One region of the Paenibacillus sp. 2KB_22 genome, then DNA from elsewhere that is predicted to be linked to it. Evidence: riboswitches for the same ligand, from Rfam matches in the RefSeq annotation. Region 1 holds a riboswitch; each other region holds the start of a gene.
The links. A riboswitch is a leader RNA that binds a small molecule or an ion and turns the genes downstream of it on or off. The one in region 1 is predicted to bind cyclic di-AMP.
Positions count from the first base shown of each region.

Region 2: linked by a shared signal. The riboswitch ahead of AB4111_RS06105 (C40 family peptidase) and the one ahead of AB4111_RS09395 (hypothetical protein) in region 1 are both predicted to bind cyclic di-AMP.
Region 3: linked by a shared signal. The riboswitch ahead of AB4111_RS30445 (C40 family peptidase) and the one ahead of AB4111_RS09395 (hypothetical protein) in region 1 are both predicted to bind cyclic di-AMP.
Region 4: linked by a shared signal. The riboswitch ahead of AB4111_RS12640 (3D domain-containing protein) and the one ahead of AB4111_RS09395 (hypothetical protein) in region 1 are both predicted to bind cyclic di-AMP.

Region 1 covers NZ_JBFRHG010000001.1:2,118,483-2,121,594, reverse strand. Annotated here, with positions in the region: gene AB4111_RS09410 (urease accessory protein UreF) at 1-150, opposite strand, end outside; tRNA gene AB4111_RS09405 (tRNA-Leu) at 572-654, shown strand; gene AB4111_RS09400 (glutathione peroxidase) at 804-1,283, opposite strand; cyclic di-AMP (ydaO/yuaA leader) riboswitch at 1,654-1,829, shown strand; gene AB4111_RS09395 (hypothetical protein) at 1,945-2,343, shown strand; gene AB4111_RS09390 (HAD family hydrolase) at 2,471-3,112, shown strand, end outside.
Region 2 covers NZ_JBFRHG010000001.1:1,437,172-1,440,283, forward strand. Annotated here, with positions in the region: gene pelA (pectate lyase) at 1-743, opposite strand, end outside; cyclic di-AMP (ydaO/yuaA leader) riboswitch at 1,172-1,303, shown strand; gene AB4111_RS06105 (C40 family peptidase) at 1,309-1,773, shown strand; gene AB4111_RS06110 (carboxymuconolactone decarboxylase family protein) at 1,874-2,203, opposite strand; gene AB4111_RS06115 (hypothetical protein) at 2,345-2,563, opposite strand; gene AB4111_RS06120 (hypothetical protein) at 2,687-3,016, opposite strand.
Region 3 covers NZ_JBFRHG010000013.1:17,789-20,900, forward strand. Annotated here, with positions in the region: gene AB4111_RS30435 (c-type cytochrome) at 19-375, opposite strand; gene AB4111_RS30440 (GNAT family N-acetyltransferase) at 526-1,020, opposite strand; gene AB4111_RS30445 (C40 family peptidase) at 1,374-1,844, opposite strand; cyclic di-AMP (ydaO/yuaA leader) riboswitch at 1,848-1,985, opposite strand; gene AB4111_RS30450 (hypothetical protein) at 2,231-3,082, opposite strand; gene AB4111_RS30455 (M1 family metallopeptidase) at 3,093-3,112, opposite strand, start outside.
Region 4 covers NZ_JBFRHG010000002.1:386,438-389,549, forward strand. Annotated here, with positions in the region: gene AB4111_RS12635 (polysaccharide deacetylase family protein) at 1-646, shown strand, start outside; gene AB4111_RS12640 (3D domain-containing protein) at 754-1,425, opposite strand; cyclic di-AMP (ydaO/yuaA leader) riboswitch at 1,428-1,624, opposite strand; gene AB4111_RS12645 (amino acid ABC transporter ATP-binding protein) at 1,846-2,568, opposite strand; gene AB4111_RS12650 (ABC transporter substrate-binding protein/permease) at 2,555-3,112, opposite strand, start outside.

The sequences.
Region 1 (3,112 bases):
ACAACGCATGAATGATTCGAGATCTTCAGCATTACGAATGGTACCCTCCCTGATATGGATATCCATGCCGAAGGAATGGGTAAACCCTCCAACCTGAATAGAGGAATCAAGCAGTTTGACATAATCGAGCAGCTTATTCCCACGGTTCACAATCATTCGCCTCCTGTGTTCGTTAAATGTCATATTAAGTGACATTTATATTCTTTTTTGTTTGCTTTATGTTTGAAAATCCGAATTATATGATAGTTATCATCCCATAAATGTCCGCATTTTGTCAATAGAATTGGTGGGATTTAATGTATTAAATCTAAATTCAGTTATATGTGTTATTTTATATTACGTATAATGTAAGTTGTGAGTTGCAGGGAGGACTATATATAATGAATCAACAAAATCGGCTCTAGCCGAAAAAAGAGGGGATCGAATCTAATGATATGCAGTTCATGGATAAACATGACGAGAATATGCGTTTTTTGAGGAAAATGCCTACCCAAAAAGAAGGTTTAAAAAATACTTTACTTTTAGTTCTGAACCCGGTATAATCAATTCTGTTGCCGATTATTTACGACATGCGGTCGTGGTGGAATGGCAGACACGCTATCTTGAGGGGGTAGTGGGCGTATGCCCGTGGAGGTTCGAGTCCTCTCGACCGCATCATATGAACGATTAAGAAGAAGCTTTCCATTAATGGAAAGCTTCTTTTTTTGCTTTTTTGAACAGTCTGACATCAAGGTTTGAGAAAAAAAGGCCATCCATTACCGGGGACGATTGTACCTTCCCTTCCAGCTATGGCGGCCCATGTATTATTTTTGCAGCAAGTTCTTGATATCTTCTTCAATTTTGTCAGGTGTTGTTTTGGGAGCATAACGTTTAACTACCTGTCCGTTCTGATCCACGAGGAACTTGGTAAAATTCCATTTGATTGCTTTGGAGCCGAGCAGGCCGGGTGCTTCTTTGCTAAGGTGCTGGAAGAGAGGGTGAGCGCTTGAGCCGTTCACATCAATTTTCTCAAACATCGGGAAGCTTACGCCATAATTCATCTGACAGAACTCGGCGATATCGTCGGAAGATCCTTTTTCCTGTGCAAACTGGTTGCTTGGAAAACCAAGGACTTCAAATGGCGCATCCTGGAACTTGTCTTGCAGTTCTTGCAGACCTTTGAATTGAGGAGTAAGTCCGCATGAGCTTGCCGTATTCACAATCAGTAACACTTTATCACGGTAGTCGGACATTTCAACTTCTTGACCGCGAAGGGTATTCACTTTGTAATCGTAGACTGTCATCTCAATCGCCTCCATGATATCATCTGATACCTCTTATTATATTGGTTGCAATTAATTAATGCAAAACTTATATGGTGTTAAATGAATCAAAACAGGCAAGTTGTGCAGATTGCGTGAATGAATTGCGAAGTGATTTTCACCAGAGTGAGAATTAGATAGCCTTGAAGAGGTAGATAGAGTATAACCATATTGTAAGCGTTATTATATATGAATAATGGCGAAAATCTGTCGATTCGGTGATCTGTCCGGACTTTACACCGCCATGGCACGGGTGTATGATTCATAACGTAATTTCAATTTAAACTAAATTGTACTTGAAAAACGAAACAAACGATAATATCGCTCGATCTTAACTTAAGATATACGAACGATGTTTTAATCGCTGAGTTTCCATTCATTCATGAGTGGGAAACGGGGGAACCAACAGAATGCGCTGTCTTGGACAGTAGGCATTCATGGGGTGAATTTTCCGGTGACAGCCGGAAATAGGGCGACTCTCGCGCCCGAATCCGTCAGCTAACCTCGTAAGCGTTAAAGGGAGAGGCAACAAGCCGTACGCTGATTCATGGCGTTTTCGCCATGGGTTCTTTAAGAAGCGTTCGGGAGGCCTTGGTCCCCCACGCTTCTTTTTTGTTGTCTTTTCACGCCAAGGGAGGAACGAATGATGGATACTGAGATGATCTTAGTGACTGCTCCTAATGAAGCAGGACGCAAATTTATCAAATTGCTGATGTACAAAAAAATGCCGTTTGCCGTTCTAACCAACAGTGCAGGGGAAGAGCGCAGACTCCGTAGAATCGGAGTAGAGCATGTCATTCGCATGAATACGGCTGCAGCTCAAAAATGGTTTTTGCCGCAGGGCAGTGTGGGCAACGTGTTTATTTTCGAGAATAGCCTGAACCTGACCTGTCGTTATTTACAGATATGTCGATCATGGACATCGAAATCCCTGTGCGTCATTACGGAGCAAAGCCATCCGAAGGGAATCTATCGGGGAATGGGTGCAGACCGGATTGTATATTCGCTTAACGGAGAGGTCGGCTTTCTCCTCAATGGTTAATGCCATAGCTTGTGATTGCTCAGGTGTAAGGTGCCTGTTATAATTGAAAGTATCGATAAACGGAAATTTGAGGAGACTCATGCATGATGGTGAGTCTTCTTTTTTATGCTTACAAGGAGGAATTGGCGTGCCGGATGTGAGTGGATTAAAGTGGTTGTTTTTTGATGTTGGAGATACACTGGTGGACGAATGGGAGCCGGTTGATGATATTATCGGACAGTTCGTCCGCGAAGCCAGTGCTTTGGGGTATCCGGTAAAGATTGAGGCGGTACGCGAACTGTTCGCGAACTGTTACCAGAAATATGAGCAATGGCCTATGAGGGTGGCGATCCGCACATTCATTGAAGACGAGGGACATCAGAAACAGATTCAGGACAAGCTGAAGTTTCAAAAAGATCTTGAACGTCCTTTTCCTTCAGCGGATTCCGTTCTTCAGCAGTTGTCGCGGTATTATCGCATTGGCATTATTGCCAATCAAAGTCCTGGAACGGAAGAAAGACTGGAGAGTTACGGACTGCGGAAGTATGTTGATGTTCTGGCCTGCTCGGCTGAAGAAGGGGTGTCCAAGCCAGATCCAGAGTTATACGCTGTAGCCTTGAAACAGGCAGGTTGTGCGCCAGAGGAAGCCGTCATGGTCGGGGATCGGATTGATAACGATATCATTCCTGCCCGGAAGCTGGGCATGCATACGATTCGAATTATGCAGGGTTATGGAAGATTCCAGCCAGACCGATCGGATGATGAACGCGCGGATTGGACTGTGGATTCA
Region 2 (3,112 bases), 680 kb from region 1:
ATTTTCACCTTGTTAAACCAATCCTCCGCTCCTTTAATGGATGCGGTAATTCTAGCGTTAGCAGGTCTCGTTTTCAGGAATTTAACAATCGTTACACTCTCTCCAGCTGTCAGTGATGGTACTTCGTAGATTCTTGCGCTCGCTGGTTTAAGAGAACCAGAATCATGTTGTTGTCCCCATGCTGTCAGCTTGCCGCCCGAAACGACTTGTGTATTTAGAATCGCCTCTACACCTTTGGCAACTGAATTTTTACTGCGATTAGCAAGTGTACTGTCGATAAACGAGAAATCACCTTTGCGTGTTGCTACTTCATCGAGCATGATCATTACATTAATCATTGCATCGTCATTGTAGGTAATATGCTTGTGATATCCGGAGCTTTGGTAGACTTGTGGCCACCCTCCGTTTGAATACTGCATATTGATCAAAAAGTTGATTCCTTTGATTGCAGCTGTGGAGTAGCGTGGATCATTCGTCTTTTTAAATTCCTTCGCCAATCTTCTAATTTCTGAGTATGTAGCCTTGTTGTCAATCGTGGACTTCGCCCACTCTCCACTTGTTTGTTTATAATCTTTTCTCCAACCTCCATCCGACAGTTGGTTCTTCAAAATATCTGAAATACTCGCTGTAGTACCCGATGCATCAGCAGCAGATACCGTCCCTACAGGGAGAACTGCAATTCCAACTGTTGAGAACACCATGGCGCATGCCAGGACAAAAGTAACTATTTTCTTTGCTTTCAAATGTAACACTCTCCCATGTTCATTGTAATAACATCCACAATTCTACCTTACCTATAAGACCAGTCCTCAACCTCCTTAATTTGAATATATAACACAATAAAATCAATTTTCATCCAATATGTGGATTGGATAATCAGATAATATGCAAAAAATCGATTATTGTCAATATATGCAACTTAATGAATATAATCTCTTAAATACTACATAACGGAATAGTTCTTTTAACTCATGACAAACCTATTTATTTATCCAAATTCGTCTCAAACGAATCAATAATGACGTTTTTGTCATGAATGATACCCAAACTTGATCCCTTCTTTCATGGAAAAACGTTAATTCCGCTAACATTGAGGTATTACGAAGGGGTTTAAAAGGGTTTGACAATTACGCATTTATGCAATATAGTTTCAAATAGTTACAAAAACTTAATTATTCATTTGCCGAGTTTCAGATTTGAAAACGGGGGAACCATTTTGGGTGAATTATTCTTATACATAGGAAATATAGGGAACCTTCTACCGAACCCTTAGCTAACTCCGTAGGCATCGAAGGGAGAACATTGATTTTGAAAAAACTGATTATCTCCATTTTTGGAGCGGCTGTACTATTTACATCCGGGGCAACAAGCACAGAGGCAAGCAGTATTAACTCCGTAGTGAACAACATGACAGGTATACCTTACAAGTGGGGTGGCACGACTCTGGCCGGCTTCGACTGTTCCGGGTTTATGAGATATATTTTCAACAAATACAGCATTGAATTGCCACGTACTTCGCAACAGCAAGCCAAAGCAGGTACTCCGGTAGCCAAGAGCAATGTTCGGACAGGTGATCTGGTGTTCTTTAATACAACAGGCAAAGGCATTTCACATACAGGTGTGTATATTGGCGGTGGACAATTCGCTCACGCTTCGAGCAGTAAAGGTGTAAGCATCACTAAGTTATCGAATCCATACTTCAATGACCGCTACGTGACAGCACGTCGGGTAACTGGACAGTTTATGTATGATAAAATGTTGGGTAAAATGTAGGTATGATATAGAAAGAGGAGGCTCCGGATTAACCCGGAACCTCCTCTTTTGTTTGGCTTGCTCTTTATGAGAACAGTCCTTGGACTACCTCCATCTACAATTAATGCAGCGCCTTCTGCACTCGCATCGCGCCCTGAGACAGGGCATGTCCGCCTCCTACAGCTCCGGCCACGGCTACGGTCTCCATGATCTCCTGATCTGTAGCGCCCTTGGCACGGGCTTCTTCTACATGGTAGAAGGTACATACCTCATTATTGGCAAACAATCCAATGCCGAGCGCAATTAGCTGTTTTGTCTTGGCATCAATCACGCCAGGTTGGAAACATTCTCCTGTAAACTCATGATACGACTTCACCACACCTGGCAGCACATCGCTTAATGCTCCAATCTGATCCTTATAGGCATGAACTTTATCATTCATCAATGTCATGGCTTGTAGCACACCCTCTCGGCTATAGTTACAGAACTTTCTCACTGTACCTATCTTCTCTCCCGAGTGAGTCAATTATGCCAAGAAATCATGGTAATTCCAAACATTTATACGCCCATACTTCTGACATAATGATCGTTGTTACTCACCAAGTGGACTCTGGCGCGGTTCGCTGAACAACTGATATCGGTATCCGCGATCCAACTTGACGACACGTCGATTCTGACGACGGATAAGTACCTGCTCGCCATCCCAGGCAACTACAATCCCGGTTACATCGTTAGATTCCAGTTCGTCCCGTACTACTCTGACTTTCTCACCTGACAGACGCAGGGCGTCCAATTCTGTATCACTAATCATGTTCATGGCTCCTATATTCCAAATTTATTTATTTACAAAAAGAGACCTAAATGAAAAGTCATTTAGGTCTCACGTGACTGTATTGGACTGTCATGTCATTCGAAATTATGTCCCGACTGAAAGTTACCGCTGCGCGTGCTCTTTGCTGTCGTTCTTCTCGAACCAAAAATCAAGCACTTTGGCGGACATCACACGTTCTTCAAGGTACTCCACTTGATGCGGTGTAAATTGTTCTTTCCAAGAGAAGGACAACTCTTCGCACAAGCCTACAATCGTCAGTAATTCTGACCAGGCAACATAGCGTTTGTACCAGAAAAATTGAGGATGTTCAATCATATAGGGATAAAGGTCATCGAATTCCGTATGTTTACAATCCAGGGCACGTTCAAAATGAACTTTCGATTCCGCCAGCTTATCATTAAAGAATTGTTCTGTTGCCGGTTGGTTCCCCATGGTGTTGCCTCCTCTCCCTAACATAACCCCATTATAAATGAAATTCGCGGTCATGCAAAGGCATAGTTCAAAAAATAGGCCCTATTCCTTTAAAAT
Region 3 (3,112 bases), on a different contig from region 1:
GTTATGTGCATGCAGAGATTATTTCTTCTCTGACAGCCACATGGCGATATTGGCAATCTCTTCATCCTGCAGTTTGCCCTTGAAGGAAGGCATACCGCCTTTACCTTTGACAATTGTAGTATAGATCTTCTCCAGATCATCCTGGCTACCGATGTTTGCCAGAGCAGGTCCTACGCCACCTTGAAGCTGATCCCCGTGACAGGAGATACAATTGGCTTTGACCAATGCTTCAGCCTGTCCGGCATCCAATGTTACTTCCGGCATGGTGGGCTTGGCTTCTTCAGCCACTTCTTCTTTCCCTGGAAGCGTAAACATTAAAACAATAGCTAAAGCGCATGCTGCAAAAAATACTCCGCTCATGATCCATTTGTGCATCCCTTATGTCCCCTCCAGAATGAAAGATCATCTAACCTGAAACTATCCATATCATTATAACGGAACCTGTACTGACATCATAGCATTTTGTGGGAAATTTTTGAACTAATCACATAACAAGGCGCAAATTAGGTTGTTTTGCAATGGATTTTAATCACGAGGCCCTTCATAAACCATACAGTGAAAGGGCTTTAAGCCGCTCGGGGTCTGTCGTTCGTATGTATCCTGAGTGACAAATCCACTTTTCAGATAGACTTGAATGGCACGAGCATTCCAAGTGAGCACTTCCAGATCAATCTCATTCATCGGATTTCGGCGAATGGCTTCCTGTACAAGGGCCGTGACAAAAGCTGTCCCTTGACCCTGACCACACAGCTCTGGATGCATGCCGAGGCCAATCCGAGTTACCCCTTGAAGTGGGAAGTATTGAGCAAATCCACATATACGATCGTTCTGATCCAGGACGGTCGCATATTGCTCTTGCCGCAACTGCGCATCTCCGAATTCCACTTCCAGTGCTTTCATCTGCTCCCAGGGGAGCCAGCTGTAGATATTATAAGGCGGATCATACTGCCAACTGCAGATGAGCTCCGCATGTTCTTCTCGCATGGGTACAACGTGAAAAGTCACAGGGGCTTCCTTCATACACTTGCATGCTCCTTTCCTTGAAACAGAACTCTTTGTCCACTCTACAAAAGAGCAGTTCATTTAGCAAGTCACCCTTACCAGAAAAAAAATGAAACAAAAGTTCTGTTAATTTCGTTTATATTATAACAGGATGGGTAAAAACATCATAAGGGCACGGACGAACGAACGCAAAATGAGCCTGTTGATGTCGCAGGATAGCCCCGAGGGTAACTTGCAACATGAATCAGGATGGAAGCACAAAAAAACCGCCGGATACATTCCTGCGGAGAATGTACCGGGCGGTTCTGTTATGCTTCTTGCTTCGTTCCAGTATGGTTAATGGTTACAGCATCATGTTGCTCAGCTTGTCCCTAGTCAAGGGCCAGTGATTCATATGCGTCCGTGCTCATAATCCGTTTAGCGCCAACATAACGATTGGCCCAGTAGTTTTCACTCAATGCACTGATCGTAACGCCTTTGGAAGAAGAGGAGTGTGCGAACTTTCCATCCCCTACAAAGATTCCTACATGTGATACGCCTTTACCTGTTGTATTAAAGAATACCAGATCGCCAGCTCTCATTTCCATGCGGGATACGGAATCGCCCATGTCGAATTGGGAACTGGATTGGCGTGCCAAATCAATACCCAATTTGTCGAATACATACCGTGTAAATCCGGAGCAGTCAAAGCCGTTAAGCGTTGTTCCCCCACTTTTGTATGTAGTTCCCATTGCTGAATCAATTACTTTATCCATTTTTGAATCTGCGAATGCGCTACCTGCACCAAGCGATAATGCGAATGTGATGCTAAGTACAGCTGCGGTTAATTTCTTCTTGAACAAGAGATATTCCCCTTCCAACGCCTGCGAGGTTAGCTTAAGGATTCGGTTGAAGGTCCCCTATGATCCCTCTGTAGCAAGATCAATTCACCCATAACTGGTTCCCCCGCTTCCCAGGTGCCAGGAATTTGGCTATGCTAGTTATGCACCTGCGAAATCAAGAAATGACGATTTAATTTTAAGTAGTTACAAATATGAATGTAAAGATTACAAAGTTGTTACTAAAAACTCACTGCGATTATTGTAACAGAGGAGTACGGCTTTGGCAACGTTTAGCAACAAATTTAGCAAAAAAAACCTCGACCTTTGACGGGGAAAGGTTGAGGTTTGCCTATTTATAAGTACATATTAGGCCATGAGTTTAACATGTGATGGTAACAATTTTTAAACTATGTGCTCTCACCTTTGGATATTTTGGACTGCCATAATCGGAAATGGCTGCATATTTTCCACAGATTCAATAGACATCTGGCAAGTGGATACGTCTGTTGTAGTATAAGTCCGGTAAGTCCCGTTAATAACCATGAGGCTGAAGTGAATGCCCCAAAGACGAGCAGGTGGACTCCGCCCAGCAGGAGTGCAATGCCGATAACGGCGATGAGATGACGCAGTGCAATCCAGAGTGCTTTGAGGGTGCCGTGAGCTCCGCCTTCTCCTTCTGGTGCCGACACACCGAACTGCATGTAGAGGATGACATGGTGGATGATCCAACCATATACAATCCAGGCAGCAACATAAGGTATACCAGGCAAAAGTAATTGAAGGGAATGAAATCCGTCCATGAGAATCGAGTAGAGCTTTGGTATGAGCCAGTATGCGGGTAAAAGTATCAATAATGTACGTATGGTGTGCAGCAGCAGCATCGGTTTCCACAGTTTTTTGATTCCCCGGACGAATGGGATGCGCTCTTCTGTAGAATTAAAGTGCTGAAGTGAGTAGAGCAGCCCTGCCTGAATGAGGGGGCTGATCAACATGCGAACCAGCAGCATGCCCCCCAGGATCCATAGATAACGATGAACCTCCGGATGGGTAGACAAGTTAAGTTGACTTTCCATTTTGAACAAAAGTGTACTTAGCTCCCCAGCATCAGAATCTGGATAGCGCAGGAGTAGTGGGACGACTGCCGATTGTACCATTCGATAGAAGAAATATCCCCAAATGAGTTGATAAAGAAATAAGAGTGCGGCAATGAACATATGCTGACGGACGAGAAACCAGCCTTCACGTATTTTCGCTTTCACCTTTTCCACCTCACCATGACAGACCTCCGA
Region 4 (3,112 bases), on a different contig from region 1:
ACAGTTACGTCAAAAATATGCCGATACGTTCAAAACCAATGGTCCTTCAACGAAACAGGTTGCGCTGACATTTGATGATGTGCCCGATCCACGGTTTACTCCACAAGTGTTGGATTTGCTGAAAAAGTATAAAGTCAGAGCTACATTTTTCATCGTTGGTAGTCGTGCTGAGAAGCACCCCGATTTGGTAAAAAGGATTGTTAAGGAAGGGCACATTGTTGGCAATCACAGCTACAATCATCCAGAGTTCAGTAAGCTGTCGATGAATGCCTTCCGCAAACAAATTTTACATACCGGGGATATCATTCGCCATATAGCGGGATATACGCCCAAGATGATCCGACCTCCGTATGGAGACATTAATGAAGAACAGCTGAAATGGGCTGCCAGACAACATTATAGTATTGTGAACTGGAACGTTGACTCCCTGGACTGGAAAGGTCTTCCCAAGGAAAAGGTGAAAGATAACATTTTATCTGCCGTAAAACCTGGCTCCATCGTTCTGCAACATGCAGGAGGCGGTGTAGGATCCAATCTGAATGGCACGATTGAGGCTTTGCCTGAAATTATTGAGGAACTGCGTAACCGGGGGTATGAACTGGTTACCTTGGACGAAATGCTGGGATTACCGAAGGCCAAAGAATAGAATAACCGTCTCAGGAAATTATGAACATATTAAAAGGGTGCTGTTCAATCGCAAGTTAGCGACTGGCAGACACCCTGTTTGAATTCATTTTAGATGTAATTTACGCTCTACTTCAGAATGTACAACTCGATGTCCTGAAAACCAAATGTGCTTACCGACTGCTTGCTACCAGGGATGAAGATATCAATTCTGTGACCCTTGATTGCACTGCCCACGTCACGTGCTGTGGCTACAAAAGCCTGTTTTGGCAATCCTGGATGGCTGTGACCCGTTACCAGTACTTTGGTTCCAAGTGGAATCACACTTGGATCAACTGCAATCGTACCCAGTTCAAGGTCATTCCCGAAATAATCGACCGCACCCCATCCTCCATTTTCAGACGGATCTGCAGAGTATGCCGTTGCTTTCACGTTCACAGCTTTACTGTAATCGAATGTTTTCCCCCAGGCTTGAACCACTTTGTTATCTGTGTTAACATCCAAGCTTGCTGCGGTAACCGTTTTGGCTTGGGTCTTGCTCTCCGTCGCCGCGGCAGCTACATTGTTTGCCTTACCGGGAATCGTAATTTTCAAACCACCATAAATGTTGTAAGGCGAAATGTCGTTGTTTGCTTTAACTAACGTGTTAATTGCTACTCCGTATTGTTTCGATAAGGTGTAGAAGGTATCCCCCTCTTTGGCCACATGAACTGAATCGGCGTGAGCCGGAACGGCTTGAATGAGCATTGCTGTTGTCATTAATGCTACTGCTGTTTTGGCTATACGTTTCTTGTTAATCATGGTCTTCCTCCCTCATTGTGCCTGCGAAGTTAGTTGTCGGATTCGGATGAGGAGCCCACCCTATAGGTTCATCATTACATTTGAAACGATATGTACCCCTAATTCACCCCAAGCAGTGTGCTGTAGATCTTCCCCCTGCACAATCTGCATCGTTACATCCCCCGCACTCCCTGTCCGGAAGTTTCGGCAGAGTTCAATATATCACAATTTTGTAACCTGAACTTGTAGTAATTCTTACCAAATGGTTTTAACATGTGTAAGCACGTGTAAGAATACTGTATGCTCTAAAAGTGTCTGGCGAGATATTCCCTATATATTTGGTAACAGAATAGTTACTTTTTTGAATTCCATATATAATTATTTTCAAACAAAAAATAGCGTCACCGACTCGAGGTCAGTAACGCTATTTAATCACTTCATTTAGAGTACTTTCGCAAGAAAATCACGTGTACGTGAATTTTTCGGTGCTCCAAACACCTCATCAGGTGTTCCCTCTTCCACAATAACCCCGCCATCCATGAACAGGATTCGATCTCCCACTTCACGTGCAAAACCCATCTCATGTGTTACGATGACCATAGTCATACCGCCTTCTGCAAGACGTTTCATGACATCCAGTACCTCACCGACCATCTCGGGGTCCAATGCCGACGTAGGCTCGTCAAACAGCATGACATGAGGCTGCATGGCCAATGCTCTAGCAATGGCGATCCGCTGCTTCTGTCCACCGGACAGCTGATTCGGGAATGTATCTTTTTTATCATACAAACCCACGGTGTTAAGCAGATCAGCAGCAATTTTTTCCGCTTCCAGAGTGGATTGTTTCTTCACTTTAATCGGAGCGATCGTGATGTTTTGCTCTACCGTTTTGTGTGGGAACAGGTTGAAATGCTGAAACACCATACCCATTTTCTCCCGAGTTGCGTTAATGTTGTGCTTGGGGTCCGTGATTGACACGCCTTCAAAATCAATCTCTCCCGAGGTAGGCTGTTCCAGCAGGTTCAAACAACGTAAGAATGTACTTTTACCTGAACCGGAAGGACCGATGACCACTACAACCTCACCTTTGCCAATCGTCACGTTGATACCTTTAAGCACATCGTTATTTCCATAAGATTTGTGTAATTGTCTAACGTCTATCACTTGCACTCAACTTCCTTTCCAGTCGTCCCAGCAGCTTGGACAAAATGAACGTCATTACAAAGTAGATGGCTGCTGCAATCAAAAATGGACTCAAGCCTTGGTACGTAATGTTTTTGACCACACTTGCCTGATACATAATATCCACCATACCGATAACCGAGATAATGGAGGATTCTTTGATGATAGTTATGAATTCATTACCGATCGCTGGTAATACAGCTTTGAAGGCTTGTGGCAATATGATATATCTCATCGCGGCGCCTCTTCCCATCCCTAATGAACGCGCTGCCTCCAACTGACCACGATCCACACCTTGGATACCTGCACGGAAAATCTCAGCCAGATAGGCACCACTATTGATTGAAAGTGTAATGATACCTGCCTGAAGTGCCGTGAAGTTAATGCCAAAGCTCAGGGAAAAACCATAGTAAATAATCATCAATTGTACCAGCATCGGTGTGCCACGGATCACTTCAACGTAAGCTGTACCGATCCAGCGCAAGATTGCAGCGTCATGCAAACGGAACAAACAGATGATCAATCC